DNA from 2 places in the Pseudomonas sp. FW305-3-2-15-E-TSA4 genome. Region 1 is predicted to be linked to the other one. Evidence: predicted binding sites of a transcription regulator. Region 1 holds the regulator's gene; the other holds the start of a gene.
The links. The regulator sigma-54, encoded in region 1, starts transcription at its own class of promoters, with help from an activator protein. The targets are predictions, from matches to a motif close to ANTGGCATNNANNTTGCTNT.
Positions count from the first base shown of each region.

Region 2: AC3WMV_RS14790 (circularly permuted type 2 ATP-grasp protein) is a predicted target of sigma-54. The motif match lies at 1,838-1,857, and genes of this name have one in related genera.

Region 1 covers NZ_JBYSZP010000001.1:32,455-40,652, reverse strand. The annotation lists gene mlaE (lipid asymmetry maintenance ABC transporter permease subunit MlaE) at 1-259, opposite strand, end outside; gene AC3WMV_RS00200 (ATP-binding cassette domain-containing protein) at 259-1,068, opposite strand; gene AC3WMV_RS00195 (KpsF/GutQ family sugar-phosphate isomerase) at 1,343-2,317, shown strand; gene AC3WMV_RS00190 (KdsC family phosphatase) at 2,317-2,841, shown strand; gene lptC (LPS export ABC transporter periplasmic protein LptC) at 2,850-3,422, shown strand; gene lptA (lipopolysaccharide transport periplasmic protein LptA) at 3,409-3,954, shown strand; gene lptB (LPS export ABC transporter ATP-binding protein) at 3,954-4,679, shown strand; gene AC3WMV_RS00170 (RNA polymerase factor sigma-54) at 4,954-6,447, shown strand; gene hpf (ribosome hibernation-promoting factor, HPF/YfiA family) at 6,521-6,829, shown strand; gene ptsN (PTS IIA-like nitrogen regulatory protein PtsN) at 6,842-7,306, shown strand; gene rapZ (RNase adapter RapZ) at 7,309-8,166, shown strand; gene AC3WMV_RS00150 (HPr family phosphocarrier protein) at 8,182-8,198, shown strand, end outside.
Region 2 covers NZ_JBYSZP010000009.1:228,623-236,820, forward strand. The annotation lists gene AC3WMV_RS14785 (alpha-E domain-containing protein) at 1-383, opposite strand, end outside; gene AC3WMV_RS14790 (circularly permuted type 2 ATP-grasp protein) at 396-1,805, opposite strand; gene AC3WMV_RS14795 (ribonuclease E inhibitor RraB) at 2,280-2,627, opposite strand; gene AC3WMV_RS14800 (hypothetical protein) at 2,840-3,073, opposite strand; gene speE (polyamine aminopropyltransferase) at 3,363-4,238, opposite strand; gene AC3WMV_RS14810 (PLDc N-terminal domain-containing protein) at 4,494-4,685, opposite strand; gene AC3WMV_RS14815 (hypothetical protein) at 4,757-5,287, opposite strand; gene AC3WMV_RS14820 (ankyrin repeat domain-containing protein) at 5,446-5,964, opposite strand; gene AC3WMV_RS14825 (long-chain-acyl-CoA synthetase) at 6,062-7,900, opposite strand.

The sequences.
Region 1 (8,198 bases):
AACCGTAGCTCGACAGAATACTGAAGCCCTGCAGCGCCAGCACCATGCCGATGAAAATCCCCGACACGACGATGATCACCAGCGACATCACGCCGACCGAATGCAGTTGCTTGACCAGCAGGCCGAAACCGCCGCTGATGCCGCCACGACCGAGCAGGGCGTGAAACAGGAACAGGGTCGCGCGGCCAAACACCGCGACGGCGTCGATCGCGGCCTCGCCGAACCGGCGTACGCGTTCTATCAATGAAATTCTGCGCATCAGCGCTTCCCCAGAAGATCTGCGCGGTAATCCGTCGCTGGAAAATGATACGGCACCGGGCCATCGGGGTTGCCGGTCATGAACTGGCGAATACGCGGTTCATCCGAGTTCATCAATTCGTCCGGCGTGCCCTGCCCCAGCACCTGACCATCACCCACTACATAGATGTAGTCGGCGATGCTCGCGGTTTCGGCCAGATCGTGGGAGACCACGATACTGGTGATCCCCAGCGCATCGTTGAGCAGACGGATCAGGCGTACCAGCACGCCCATGGCGATCGGATCCTGACCGACGAAAGGCTCGTCATACATGAGAATCTGCGGATCGAGCGCAATCGCCCGGGCCAGGGCGACCCGACGCTTCATGCCGCCGGACAGCTCGTCGGGCATCAGCTCGATGGCACCGCGCAAACCGACCGCCTGCAATTTGAGCAGGACGATGTCGCGGATCATTTCATCCGGCAATTGGGTATGAACGCGCAGGGGGAAAGCGACGTTCTCGAAGACATCGAGATCGGTAAACAGCGCGCCGCTCTGAAACAGCACGCCCATGTGCTTGCGCGCATCGAACAGATCACTGCGCGACAGCGTCGGCAGGTTCTGGCCGTTGACCCAGACTTCGCCGCTGGATGGACGCAACTGCGCACCCATCAAGCGCAACAAAGTGGTCTTGCCGCACCCGGAAGGTCCCATGATGCCGGTAACCTTGCCACGCGGGATGCGAATATCGACGTTATTGAAAATGCTGCGCGCACCGCGCTTGAAGGAGACTCCCTTCAGCTCGACCGCGTAGGCGTTATCGGCACTCATCTAAACTCCTTGCGATGCAGCCTCTCACTCGGACGCCTGGCTTTCCGCAGAAAGCACATACCTCCCGGGCAGGCCGAACTGGCGGCGAACTATATCACTGCAAACGCCAAGCGCCCAAGGCCCCGCCCCTCCGCGTTCAACGATATGACAGGCCTGACGGCACTTTTTCGGGGTTTTGCTGACGCGGAATGACAAAGCACGACGAACTTGCGTGAGGCTTTTCAACATAACCGCTATAATCGCCGCCTTTTCATCGGGCTATACGATTTCTGACATGAGCCAATCCAGCGACCTGATTCAATCGGCACAACGCACCATCCGCCTCGAAGTGGAAGCCGTACAAGGCTTGTTGCCCCATATCGACGCCGATTTCGTACGCGCTTGCGAGATGATTCTGGCCAGCAAAGGCCGTGTGGTCGTGGTCGGCATGGGCAAATCCGGGCACGTCGGCAACAAGATTGCCGCGACCCTGGCCAGCACCGGCACCCCGGCATTTTTCGTCCACCCGGCCGAAGCCAGCCATGGCGACATGGGCATGATCACCCGCGACGACGTGATCCTCGCCCTCTCCAACTCCGGCTCGACCAACGAAATCGTCACCCTGCTGCCATTGATCAAGCGCCTCGGCATCCAGTTGATCAGTCTCACCGGCAATCCGCAGTCGCCGCTGGCCAAAGCTGCCGAAGTCAATCTCAACGTTCATGTCGAACACGAAGCCTGCCCGCTGAACCTGGCACCGACTTCCTCGACCACCGCCGCGCTGGTCATGGGCGATGCCCTGGCCGTCGCGCTGCTGGAAGCGCGTGGTTTCACCGCCGAAGATTTTGCCTTTTCACACCCGGGCGGCGCTCTGGGTCGACGCCTGCTGCTGAAAGTGGAAAACGTCATGCATGCCGGGCAAGAGCTGCCGCAAGTGCAGCGCGGCACCCTGCTCAAGGACGCGCTCATGGAAATGACCCGCAAGGGTCTGGGCATGACCGCGATCGTTGAAGCCGATGGCAAACTGGCCGGAATCTTCACCGACGGCGATTTGCGCCGCACGCTGGACCGCAGCATCGACATCCGCAGCGCCACCATCGACCAGGTCATGACCGCACACGGCAAGACCGCACGGCCCGAGATGCTCGCCGCCGAAGCCCTGAAAATCATGGAAGACCACCGAATCAACGCACTGGTTGTCGTGGACGAAGAAGATCGGCCGATCGGCGCCTTCAACCTCTCCGATCTGCTGCGTGCAGGAGTGATGTAATGACCACCGATCTGCTGCAACGCGGCAAAACGATCAAACTGGCGGTGTTCGACGTCGACGGCGTCCTCACCGACGGGCGCCTGTACTTCCTCGAAGACGGCAGCGAATTCAAGACCTTCAACACCCTCGACGGCCAGGGCATCAAGATGCTGATGAATGCCGGTGTCGAGACCGCCATCATCAGTGGCCGCAAGACCCCGGTGGTTGAACGCCGGGCAAAGAACCTCGGTATCCCGCACCTGTTTCAGGGTCGCGAAGACAAATTGGTGGTTCTGGACGGCCTGCTGGCGCAACTGGGCCTAAGCTATGAACAGGTCGCCTACCTGGGTGACGACCTGCCTGACTTGCCGGTGATCCGCCGCGTAGGCCTGGGCATGGCCGTTGCCAATGCTGCCGACTTCGTGCGCGAACACGCCCATGGCGTCACTCGGGCCCGCGGTGGCGAAGGTGCCGCTCGTGAATTCTGCGAATTGATCCTGCGCGCCCAGGGCCGCCTCGATGCGGCCAACGCCGCGTACCTGTGAGCCAAATCATGTTTAGCAAAAAATTTCGCAACTTCCTGCTGTTCGGCTGCATCGCTGCCATGTTTGCGGCGGTCGGCTACTGGAACATCAGCCCGGAACGCTTCCTCGACAAGCCCGTGGTCAAGGTCGAAGACACCGCTATCGACTGGTACGCCACCAATACGCATACCCTGCAATATCTGCCGGACGGCAAAGTGCAGTACGAAATGACGTCGGACAAGGCCGAACACCTGAAAGCGACGGATGTGACTCTGGTTACCAAACCCGACCTCAACATGTATCGCGGCACCGAGTTTCCGTGGCACGTGACCAGCGAACGCGGCGAAGTGAATCCGGACGGAACGCAGGTAGAATTGATCGACTCGGTACGCATCAAGCGCACCGATGAAAAGAAACGCGACACCCTGATCACCAGCACACGCATGACGGTGTTCCCTCAGCAGCAATATGCGCAGACCGAGCAACCCGTTAGAATCGACGGCGCTGGCGGTGTATCGACTGGCGTGGGAATGAAGGCGTATTTGAAGGAAAGCAGGATACACCTGCAATCGAACGTAAGAGGACAGTATGAGGCTCGTTAAAACCCTCCCTATTTTGCTCAGTCTGGGCGCAGCACTGGGAAGCGTGAGCGCCTGGGCTCTGCCGAACGATCAGCAGCAACCTATCCGCATTCAGGCCGACGACGCCCAGCTGGACGACAAGAACGGCATCGCCACCTATAAAGGTGATGTGATCATCACCCAGGGCTCAATGATCGTTAAGGGCAATACGGTGACCATCACCCGTACTCCGACCGGCGATATCGACGTGGTGACCTCGGTGGGCAACCTTGCCTACTTCGAGCAACTGCAAACCCAGGGTGACGCCAAGCCTGTTCAGGGCTGGGGCGTGACGATTCAGTACCACGCCGCGCAAAACCGCGTCGTGCTGATCGACAAGGCCAAGGTTGTCGACAAGGACAACAACACCACTCAGGGCGAGAAAATCGTCTATGACACGGTGAAGAAACTGGCCAGTGCCGGTCGCGCTACCGGCAGCAAAGTCACCGAAGCGCGTCCGCGTATCGACATGGTGATCCAGCCGAAGAAGAAAACCGACGAGAAAACCCAGTAATGGCAACTCTGAAAGCTCAACACCTGGCCAAGGCCTATAAAAGCCGCCAGGTTGTGCGCGACGTCAGCCTGTCGATCGACAGCGGCCAGATCGTTGGCCTGCTCGGCCCGAACGGCGCCGGCAAGACCACCTGCTTCTACATGATCGTCGGTCTGGTGCAGGCCGATCAGGGTCGCGTACTGATCGATGATCTGGACGTCAGCCATCAGCCGATGCACGGCCGTGCCAAGGCAGGTATCGGCTATCTGCCGCAAGAAGCGTCGATCTTCCGCAAATTGTCGGTGGCCGATAACATCATGGCCATCCTCGAAACCCGCACGGAACTCGACAAGGCCGGTCGTCGCAAGGAACTGGAAAGCCTGCTGCAGGAATTCCACATCAGCCACATCCGCGACAACCTCGGCATGAGCCTGTCCGGTGGTGAACGCCGCCGGGTGGAAATCGCCCGCGCCCTGGCGACCGCACCGAAATTCATCCTGCTCGACGAACCGTTCGCCGGTGTCGACCCGATTTCGGTCGGCGACATCAAGCAGATCATCCATCACCTCAAGGCCAAGGGCATCGGTGTTCTTATCACCGACCACAACGTGCGTGAGACCCTGGATATCTGCGAAACCGCCTACATCGTCAACGACGGTCAACTGATCGCGGAAGGCGATGCGGCGACCATCCTTGCCAACGATCTGGTGAAGGAAGTGTATCTGGGCCACGAGTTCCGCCTGTAAGCACCAAGGCACTTGGCCAGCCTCCGGGTGCTGTATCGATGAAGCAGGCTTTTATACGCTTTTATTGTTACAGCGCTCTAGGCAGACACGACGCCTCAAAGATGTTCACCGTGCTCCGACGCGATGCGTCAACAAAGTTTTATACGCTTTTATTGTTACAGCGCTCTAGGCAAACACGACAGTTTCAGGCATATAATTTGCTTAAGTTTGGCGCTCCGGCGCCCTGTAGTGGATGGCGCATGCGCGCCGGCGAATAAGGTGTTAAGCCCCTGCCATGAAACCATCGCTAGTCTTGAGAATGGGCCAGCAGCTGACGATGACACCGCAGCTGCAACAGGCCATCCGCCTGCTCCAATTGTCGACCCTGGACCTGCAACAGGAAATCCAGGAGGCCCTGGAATCCAATCCGATGCTCGAACGCCAGGAAGAAGGCGACGACTTCGACAATACCGATCCTTTGGCCGACAACGCCGAACAAAAACCCAACACCGACATTCAGGAACCGTCCTATCAGGAAGCCGCCCCGACGGTGGACAATCTGGAAGATGGCGAATGGAACGAGCGCATTCCTAACGAACTGCCCGTTGATACCGCCTGGGAAGACGTCTACCAGACCAGCGCCAGCAGCCTGCCCAGCAGCGATGACGACGAGTGGGACTTCACCACCCGCACGTCCGCCGGCGAAAGCCTGCAAAGCCATCTGCTGTGGCAATTGAACCTGGCGCCGATGTCCGACACCGACCGCCTGATCGCCGTGACCCTGATCGATTGCATCAACAATCAGGGCTACCTCGACGAAACCCTCGAAGAAATTCTCGACGCCTTTGATCCGGAGCTCGACATCGAGCTGGACGAGATCGAAGCCGTTCTGCACCGCATTCAGCAGTTCGAACCGGCCGGTATCGGGGCGCGCAACCTCGGCGAATGCCTGCTGCTGCAACTGCGTCAGCTCCCGGCCAAGACCCCGTGGCTCAACGAAGCCAAACGTCTGGTCAGCGATTACATCGATCTGCTCGGCAGTCGCGACTACAGCCAGTTGATGCGGCGTATGAAGCTCAAGGAAGACGAGTTGCGTCAGGTCATCGAACTGGTGCAAAGCCTCAATCCGCGTCCGGGCTCGCAGATCGAATCGACCGAAGCCGAGTACGTGGTGCCCGACGTCATTGTGCGCAAGGATAACGAACGCTGGCTGGTCGAGCTGAATCAGGAGTCAGTGCCCCGTCTGCGGGTTAACGCGCAGTACGCCGGTTTCGTCCGTCGCGCCGACACCAGCGCCGACAACACCTTCATGCGCAACCAGTTGCAAGAGGCACGCTGGTTCATCAAGAGCCTGCAAAGCCGCAACGAAACCCTGATGAAGGTGGCCACCCAGATCGTCGAGCATCAGCGCGGCTTCCTGGAGTATGGCGATGAAGCCATGAAACCGTTGGTCCTGCATGACATCGCCGAGGCGGTCGGCATGCACGAATCGACGATTTCCCGGGTCACCACGCAGAAATTCATGCATACCCCGCGCGGTATTTATGAACTGAAATACTTTTTCTCAAGCCACGTCAGCACCTCCGAAGGCGGTGAATGCTCGTCGACGGCGATCCGCGCGATCATCAAAAAACTGGTTGCGGCGGAAAATCAGAAAAAGCCGTTGAGTGACAGCAAGATCGCTGGTTTACTGGAGGCACAAGGCATTCAGGTGGCTCGCCGCACCGTCGCCAAGTACCGCGAATCCCTCGGGATCGCGCCTTCGAGCGAACGCAAGCGGTTGATGTAAGCCACGTTACAGCGTTCCAGTGGCAGGCTCTTCGGCCTGCCGCTTTATGCACTGGCAACGAAGGAGAAGCTGTATGCAAGTCAACATCAGTGGACACCAACTGGAAGTGACCGAACCTCTGCGCACCTACATCAACGAGAAACTCGAACGATTGGAGCGCCATTTCGACAAGATCACCAACGTGCAAGTCACGATGTGCGTCGAAAAGCTCAAGCAGAAAATCGAAGCCACCTTGCATATACCCGGCAGCGAAGTGGTCGCCAACGCAGAAGATACCGACATGTACGCTGCGATCGACTCACTGACCGACAAGCTGGATCGCCAACTCAAAAAGCATAAGGAAAAGACCCAGAGCCTCCTCCAGGGCGCGACAGGTCGTTAACACTCCCAACCCATGATCCGACTTGAAAGTATCCTGACCCCCGGCCGTTCCCTGGTGAACGTGCCGGGCGGCAGTAAAAAGAAAGCCCTCGAACAGATTGCCAACCTCATCCATAAAGAAGTGCCGGATCTGGCCATGCAGGATGTTTTCGAGAGCCTGGTAGCCCGTGAGAAACTCGGATCCACCGGTTTCGGCAACGGCATCGCCATTCCGCACTGCCGCCTCAAAGGCTGCGAAGCGCCTATCAGCGCATTGATGCACCTTGATGCCCCCATCGATTTCGATGCCATCGACGGCGCACCGGTCGACCTGCTGTTTGTACTGCTGGTCCCGGAAGCGGCCACCGATGCCCACCTGGAATTACTGCGCCAGATCGCCAGCATGCTCGATCGCAAGGAAGTGCGCGAAAAACTGCGCAGCGCACCGAGCAACGAAGCCTTGTATCAGGTCGTCCTGAGCGAGCAGAACGGTCATTAATCATGCGCTTGATCATCGTCAGCGGCCGCTCCGGCTCGGGTAAAAGTACCGCCCTGAATGTCCTTGAGGACAACGGCTACTACTGCATCGACAACCTGCCGGCCGGTCTGCTGCCGGAACTCGCCGAACGCGCCCTGATTCATACCGAGCTGGCTCAGCCGCTGGTGGCCGTGTCGATCGATGCACGCAATCTGCCGAGCCACCTGTCGCGCTTCCCCGAGTTGCTCGAAGAAGTCCGCGCCCGACACATCCAGTGTGATGTGCTGTATCTGGATGCCGACGAAGAAACCTTGCTCAAACGCTTCTCGGAAACCCGCCGTCGCCACCCGCTGAGCACCGCCAACCGCTCACTGGCCGAGGCAATCAACGACGAGACCGCCCTGCTCGGCCCGATCGCCGATCTGGCCGACCTCAAGGTCAACACCACCAATCTGAATCTGTACCAGTTGCGTGACACCATCAAGCTGCGACTGCTGAACCAGCCGGAGCCGGGCACGGCGTTTCTGGTCGAGTCGTTCGGCTTCAAGCGCGGCATGCCGGTGGACGCGGATCTGGTGTTCGATGTGCGCTGCCTGCCCAATCCTTACTGGAAACCGGAACTGCGTACACAATCGGGTCTCGACGCACCGGTCGCCGAGTACCTGGCTGCACAACCGGAGGTTGAGGAGATGTTCCAGGACATCTACGGCTACCTGTACAAATGGCTGCCACGTTTTGCCGCGAGCAACCGCGCCTACGTCACCATTGCCATTGGCTGCACCGGCGGGCATCACCGCTCCGTTTACCTGACCGAACGCCTGGGTCAGGCCCTGCAGAAAACCCTGAAGAACGTCCAGGTTCGCCACCGCGACCTCACTTAAAGGATTCACACCGCGATGCCTGCTCGTGAAAT
Region 2 (8,198 bases), on a different contig from region 1:
CTGAGGCCCTGCTCGGCAATGCCGCGAATTTCCAGCCAGGTAGCGTTGATGTTCTCCCACATGTCCGCGGTGATACGCCCGCGCACCGCATGCGCACTGGCTCGCGCTGCGCCGAGGCAGCTGTAGATGCTCGCCGGGTTGGCCGCGTCCAGGGCGAAGAAATGCAACAGGCGTTCGGCATGCAGTTCGCCGTGACGCTCCAGGTAATCGTCGAGGGTGCCGGTGATCAACAGCGGCATCGCCAGTTCGTGCAAACCGTCGCCGCGACCGTCCTGCGGCATCAGCGACAGCGAATAGCTGATATCGAGCATCCGTGCGAGGTTTTCCGCCCGCTCCAGGTAACGCGACATCCAGTACAGATCCGAGGCAGTTCTACTTAACATGGCAAGCTTCCTTCAATCCTCGACCACCCAGGTGTCCTTGGTGCCGCCGCCCTGGGAGGAGTTCACCACCAGGGAGCCTTCACGCAGGGCGACACGGGTCAAACCGCCGGGCACGACCCGGGTTTCGCGGCCAGACAATACAAACGGACGCAGGTCGATATGACGCGGCGCAATGCCGTTTTCGACAAAGGTCGGACAGGTCGACAGCGACAGCGTCGGCTGCGCAATGTACGCGTGGGGCTTGGCCTTGATCCGCTCACGGAACGCATCGATCTGCGCCGTGGTTGACGCCGGCCCCACCAGCATTCCGTAACCGCCGGAGCCCTGGGTCTCCTTGACCACCAGATCCGGAAGATTGGCCAGCACGTGGGAAAGTTCCGAGGGGTTGCGGCACTGCCAGGTCGGCACGTTCTTCAGGATCGGTTCTTCATCGAGGTAGAAACGGATCATCTCGGTGACAAACGGGTACACCGATTTGTCATCCGCCACCCCAGTGCCGATGGCATTGGCCAGCACTACATTGCCCGAGCGATAGGACGACAGCAGCCCCGGTACACCGAGCATCGAGTCGGGGTTGAATGCCAGCGGATCGAGGAACGCGTCGTCGAGACGGCGGTAGATCACGTCCACCGCTTTTGGCCCGTCGGTGGTGCGCATGTACACCTTGTCGTCACGCACGAACAGGTCGGCGCCCTCCACCAGTTCAACGCCCATTTCCCGCGCCAGGAAAGCGTGTTCGAAGAACGCACTGTTGAAGCGCCCCGGCGTCAGCACCACCACGCTCGGGTCGTCAATCGGGCTGGAGCTCTTCAGGGTGTCGAGCAACAGATTCGGGTAGTGGTCGATGGGCGCGATGCGCTGGGCGGCGAACAGCTCCGGGAACAGACGCATCATCATTTTTCGATCTTCGAGCATGTAGCTGACGCCGCTCGGAGTACGCAGGTTGTCTTCGAGCACGTAGTAAGTGCCATCGCCGTCGCGCACAAGGTCGACGCCGGAGATGTGCGAATAGATGTCGCGGTGCAGATCCAGGCCCTGCATCGCCAACTGGTACTGCTCGTTGGCCAGCACCTGTTCGGCAGGGATAATCCCGGCCTTGATGATGCGCTGCTCGTGATAAAGGTCGGCGAGGAACATGTTCAACGCCTTGACCCGCTGGATGCAGCCGCGCTCGACGATCCGCCACTCGCTGGCGGGAATGCTGCGCGGAATGGTGTCGAACGGAATCAGGCGCTCGGTACCCTGCTCGTCCCCATAGAGCGTGAAGGTGATGCCGGCCCGGTGGAACAGCAGATCGGCCTCGCGTCGCCGCTGTGCCAGCAACTCGTCAGGCGTGTCGGCCAGCCAGCGGGCGAACTCCCGGTAATGCGGGCGGACCTGGCCGCCGGCATCGTACATTTCATCAAAATAGGTGCGGATCATGCCGTACTCCTTGTCACCCGGACCTACAGGCCTTCGCAAGGCCCGTGCCATCGGCATAAACGCTTTGATTTCAATCGGTTGGATAATCACGCCGCAAGCACCGCACCATTCCTGTGCGGCAATGGCCCCAACCGGATTGCCCCCGCTTCATTGCGACGCATTGCATCGCCTATCACCAGAATAGTCAGAGTTGATTTCACCGCTCGCACCGAGCTGCGGATAATCGGCGCATTCGCTGAAAACTTCCCCGGTGAAGGTTTCAGCTCCACTGATCCGGACTGCCCGCGCAGTCCCCGCAGGCCGTAACCCTGACCGGTTTCCTCTACTTATCGGTCTTCCCTTTAGCCGCCCTCTCCGGTGGCTTTTTTTTGCCCGGGATTCTTGTTTCAGGGTTTTGCCACGGGCTATTCGGCGGCCAGAAACGACAACGGCCAACCCGAAGGTCAGCCGTTGCTCAATACCTGAAACCAGAGATCAGTTCAGACGATGGCGGTTACGCACCTCCTGCTTGACGCCCCAGCCCTCGATGATGCCGCCCAGCGGCTCGACCACGGCAGAGAAGCCCTGCTCGAAATCGCCAATGTCGTCATAGGTTGCGTACATCACTTTGCTCAGTTCCAGCGACCAGGCGCCATCGTCGCGCGCACTGACCTGGGCATTGATGGATTCACCACGAAATTTGCCTGCCGCCCTGCGCGCCCGCTCCTCATCCGGGAAAATGGCGTAGAACTCGATGGGATGGAACCGGGAAAAGTCGAAACCGCCTTCTTTCATGCGGCGCAGAACATTGCTGCTGATGTCTTCTTGATAGGCTGTGCTCATGAATCGTCCCCCTCGGATAGATGGATAGACTTTCCGTATTCCCGCCCCGGGCCTTACAGGCCAAAGTACTTCGGCAACGTGGTTGCACGCGGGAAACAAGCATGTAGCTGACAAGACCAGACCTTAGCGATTGTTTCGCTGATCTCGCTTGCAGAGTAGCCCCAAGATAGAGCTGCTGCCAAGGCCTGGTGCTTCAAGTGACAGGAAGAATTTCAGATTGGCGTGATACTGCGGATTTCGATGCTGTTCTGGGTTTTCAGGCTTTTCACGCCAGCATCGGTGGTGCGCCCTTCAAGATCGTTCATATCCAGTTCGGCGGCCACCGGCAGGAGCCGTTCCTTGATCAGGCGTGCAGCCTCGTCGTCGCTGGGGCATTCCGCGCGCTCGAACACCTCATCGACAATTTCACCATGATCGTCCACGAAAGTGACTTTCCACTTTTGCATCGGTGCCTCCTCGATCAAACCCGCAAATGGGCTTACTTCTATCTCGACTTTTGGCGAGATTGATCGTTCAAAAGGATTGCAGCAGACGAACATGAAAAAAAATTAACCGATGGGGAAACAGGCTTGTGTGGCGAGGGGATTCATCCCCGATGGGCGCGAAGCGTCCCTGAATTCAGCGAACGCATAGTGTCAGTTCCAACGCGTCTGCCGATTTTACGACTGCTGCGCAGCCGATCGGGGATAAATCCCCTCACCACAGGGGATCTATCACCGATCCGGGAATAGTGCGTCAGTCGTTGCTTGGCTTGTTGATCGCCTGCAACACGTACTGCGGCAGCGCGAATGCGCCGATGTGGATTTCCGGGTTGTAGTAGCGGGTGACGATGCCGCTGCCGATGAAGCGCTGTTGCAGGGTTTCACGGCTCAGTTTGCGGTAGGCCGGGTTGGTCGAGCCCCAGGCGAAGGTCATCGAACCGCCGATGTAGGTCGGCACGGCCGCCTGATAGAAGTGCCAGTCCGGGAACAGGCTGCGCAGGCGACCGGCAGTGGTTTTGACTTCGTCGATCTGCATGAACGGCGTGCCGTTCTGAGTCACGAGGATCCCGCCTTCGTTCAGGCAACGGTGGCAGGCCTGATAGAAGTTCTCCGAGAACAGCACTTCGCCCGGGCCGATCGGGTCGGTGGAGTCAGAGATGATCACGTCGAATTTTTCCGTGGTGGTGGCGACGAAACGCATGCCGTCGTCGATCACCAGGTTCAGCCGTGGGTCGTCGTAGGCGCCCTTGGAGTGGTTCGGCAGGAATTCCTTGCACATGTCGACCACGGTGCCGTCGATCTCGACCATGGTGATGTGCTCGACGCTGGCGTGCTTGGTCACTTCGCGCAGCATGCCGCCGTCGCCGCCGCCGATGATCAGCACGCGTTTGGCAGTGCCGTGGGCGAGGATCGGCACGTGGGTGAGCATTTCGTGGTAGATGAATTCATCGGCTTCGGTGGTCTGGATCACGCCGTCCAGCGCCATCACCCGGCCCATGCGCGGGTTCTGGAAAATCACCAGGTGCTGGTGTTCGGTGCGCACTTCGTGCAGCAGTTTTTCCATGCGAAAACGCTGGCCGTAGCCTTCGTAGAGGGTTTCCAGGTACTCGCTGGTTTTGGTGACGGTCATGGTCAAGTGCTCCGATGAATGCGCGGGCGCCAATCGTGGGGGACGATTGCCCGGGAAAGGCGCGCATTCTACGTTGCCGAAGATGACAGGTCGAACCTTCCTCCGACAGAGCACACTCTGGAGGTATCGCAAGACCAATGTGGGAGCGGGCTTGCTCGCGAAAGCGGAGTGTCATTCAACCTGTGTTTCGACTGAACAATCGCCTTCGCGAGCAAGCCCGCTCCCACAGGGGATCAGCGTGTTTTCGGGAAAGCGTCAGACCCGCACATTGCCCCGTGGCCCGGCGATCGCCCAGATGATCAGGCCAAGTACTGGCAGGAGGATGATCAGCAGAACCCAGAGGATTTTCATCCCGGTCTCGGCGCCGCTTTTCAGTACGTTGATGATCGCCCAGATATCGAGGGCGAGAATGATCAGGCCAATCAGACCGTTGAACGTGGAACCCATGGTGTCGCTCCAGAATAGTGGCATGCACTTTTAGGATAGACGGTCGCGCGCAGGGTTCCCTTTTATTGCGTTCAGACGTGAACGGCGACTTTCAGCGCTTCCAGCGAAGGCGCGGCAGCGATGCCGACTTCAGCGCACAGCTCCAGCACCCGTGGCACGTCGTTGCCGTAGACCAGCACCACTTGCAGCTCGTCGTCGAGCAACTGGCTGAAGTTCATCAGCGTGTAACCGCCGTTTTCCTTGTTCAGGCTGCTCATCTGCACCTGGATACGGTTCAACGCGGTCAGCGCTTCGGTCTTGGCCAGTTGCTTGGGCTTGAGGTTGAAATCGACGCCCGGGCCGAACGAGGCGACGATCTGCGCGAACAGGTCAACGTAGGTATCAGCCTGGAACAGCACGGTTTCCGGCAGGCTGCCGACCACCACCCACTCGCCCAGCGGGATCGGGAAGGTGTCGTCGTAGTTGATGTCCGGGTTGGCTGCCAGAAAGGCGTCGGCATCAGCGTAGGCCCGCGCCGCTTCGTCCCCCACGTTCAGGATCTCGTCCTCGCCCATGCAGCCGGAGCTGATTTTGCTGATGAGTTCAACGAGTGCGGCTTTCATGAGGGCGGATCCTGTGGAAGGTTGAATTCGAGGGCGCGGAGGATAGCGCACAAAGCAAAAGATCGCAGCCTGCGGCAGCTCCTACAAGTTCCGCGCCCATTTGGCGAACGAATGTGAGACCTGTAGGAGCTGTCGCAGGCTGCGATCTTTTGACCTTATCAGGCCAGCAGTTTTTCCAACTGCGCCGTGGTATCGACCGCGCCCATGGTGCGGGCCGCGTCCAGCGCGGTGACGCCATTGGCATCCTTGGCTTGCGGGTCGGCGCCCTTGCTGATCAGGTAATCGACGATTTCCACGCGGTTGAACATCGCCGCCATCATCAGCGCGGTGCGGCCATCGAACGACGAGCCTTCGATCTCGGCGCCCGCTTCCACCAGCGCCTTGACCACCGCCAGATCGCCCTTGAACGCGGCGCCGGCAATCGGGCTCTGGCCGTTGCCGTTGCGCATTTCCGGGTCGGCCTTGTGCTTGAGCAGCACCTGCACGGCGTCGACGTGGCCATAGTAACTGGCGAGCATCAGCAGGGTGTCGCCCTTGCTGTTTTTCAGGTTCACCGGCAAACCGGCGCTGATCAGCCGATCAAGCATCAGCGCATCACCTTCGCGCGCCTTGTTGAAAACCTGCTCGGTGAATTCGGCAGCTTCTTCAGGGGTCATCTGGCGGCTCTGGTCAGACATAGGGCAACTCCACTTTCGGTTATTCGCAAAGCCGACAGTTTCCCGAGCGCGACGATAGCTGTCACCCCCTTTTTCTCAAGTCAGGCCATAGCCAATCTCAATAGCGGTATTTGCCTTGATGAATATCGGCCAGAATTTCGTCCGTCACTTGCACGTAAGTCTGGGTGCCAGGCAGCCACGCGTAAATCGGATCATCACCTGTCTGGCCGGGGTCGAAGCCCTCGTTTTTCAATCGGGTCTTTTGGTATTTGAAAGTCCCGGTGGTTTCCATTTTCACCTTCACCCGCAGAAACAGCGGCACCGCATAGGCCGGCATGCGCTGACGGGCGAATGCGAGCAATTCGGCGAAATCCAGGGTCGCGAGGGATTCGGCGGGCGTGATTGCGGCCATCCCGGCGCGACCGTTGGTGTTGCGCACTTCCACGCCGTAGGCCACCGCTTCGGAAATGTGCGGGTGTTGCAGTAGCAGGTTTTCCACCTCGGTGGTCGAAACGTTTTCACCCTTCCAGCGATAGGTGTCGCCGAGTCGATCGACGAACTGCGCGTGGCCGAAGCCAATATTGCGCAGCAGGTCGCCGGTGTTGAAGAAGCGGTCGCCCTTGCTGAACACATCGTGCAACACCACCTTGGCGGTTTTCTGCGGATCGGTGTAACCGTCCAGCGGGGCTTTTTCGTCGATCCGCGCCAGCAGCAAGCCCTGTTCGCCCTTGCCGACCTTGCGCATGAAGCCGTCGGCGCTGCGCAACGGCTGCCCGCTGTCGTGGTCGTACGCCACCAGCTCCCAGGCCATCAGCGAAAAACCAATGGTGTTGTCGAAGTTGAGAATGTTGCTGAAGCCGATATTACCGTCGCTCGCCGCGTACAGCTCGCAGATGTGCTCGACGGCAAACCGGGTCTTGAACTCGGCCCAGGCGCCGGGACGCAAGCCGTTGCCGATCATCTTGCGCACCGCGTGACGGCTGTCATCGGCGCTGGGCGGTTGATCGACCAGATAACGGCACAATTCGCCGACATAGCCGAGGGTGGTCGCGTTGTAGCGACGCACGTCCGGCCAGAACTGACTGGCGCTGAACTTGCGACGGATCGCGAACCCGGAAGCGCCGTTGATCGCCGAGCCCCAGCACACACAAAGGCCGGTGGCGTGGTACAGCGGCAAGGTGCAATAGACGACATCGTCGGGGGTCATGTTCAGGGCGATCATGCCGAAGCTGGCCGAGCTGCGCATCCAGCGGCCGTGCTTGAACACCCCGGCCTTGGGCAGGCCGGTGGTGCCGGAGGTGTAGATGTAGAAGCACGGATCGTCGAAGAACACTTCGCCGCTGCTGGGCGGGTTTTCAGTGCAGGCGTCAGCACTGGCACTGATCAGATTGACGTAGCCCTCGGGCGCAATGCCTGGGTGGCTATAGGTGTCACGGTCGGCGATAAACCAGGTGCGCTGCGCCGGGATCGACACCTGCTCGCGGATCGCGGCAAACGCCGGCTGCAATTCCTCACCGAGGACAATCGCCACCGGCGCCACCAGATTTACGCTGTGAATCAGTGTGTCGCGGGTTTGCGAAGTATTGAGCAGCGCACTGACCGCGCCGAGTTTGGCCAGCGCCAGAATGGTCACCAGCAGCTCGGGACGATTTTCGATGAACACCGCGACCACGTCGCCCTTGCCGATGCCCTGCGCGCTCAGATAGTGGGCGATGCGGTTGGCCCACTGGTTGACCTGCGCATAGGTCAGCAAGACGTTGTCCTGCAAGATCGCCTGCCCCTCTGGATTGCGCAGCGTTGCTTGCTCGAAGGTCCAGCCGAGGCCACACGTTTGGGTCGGATCCGTGACTTTGGCGACTTTCATGCCCTTGACCACCCGCGGGATGGCTTTGGCGATCGTCGGCAGTTTGCGGAGCATCATGCTCCAGGTAATCGTGTCGCTCGACGCGTGACGCATGGCAGCTCCCCGGTCGGCCTGGTTGGCCGGTTTTTTTATTGTTCGGGCTGTGGGCATGACCTGCGTTGTGGGCAAGGTCGAGATCGAAAATACGTCAGCGCTTCTCGGCCTGTACACGCGGTTTTTGCAATGTTTTGTATCCGCCCTGTCACGCCTGGCGGCGGTGATTACGACTTTGCCGTTTGGTTCCGTTCAACTCATGAGAATCCCGCAAAATGCAGGATGCACGATGGCCATTCATGCAGATTGCACGAGCCATGCAAATTTCACGATTTTTAACTTATTGATTTATATACGT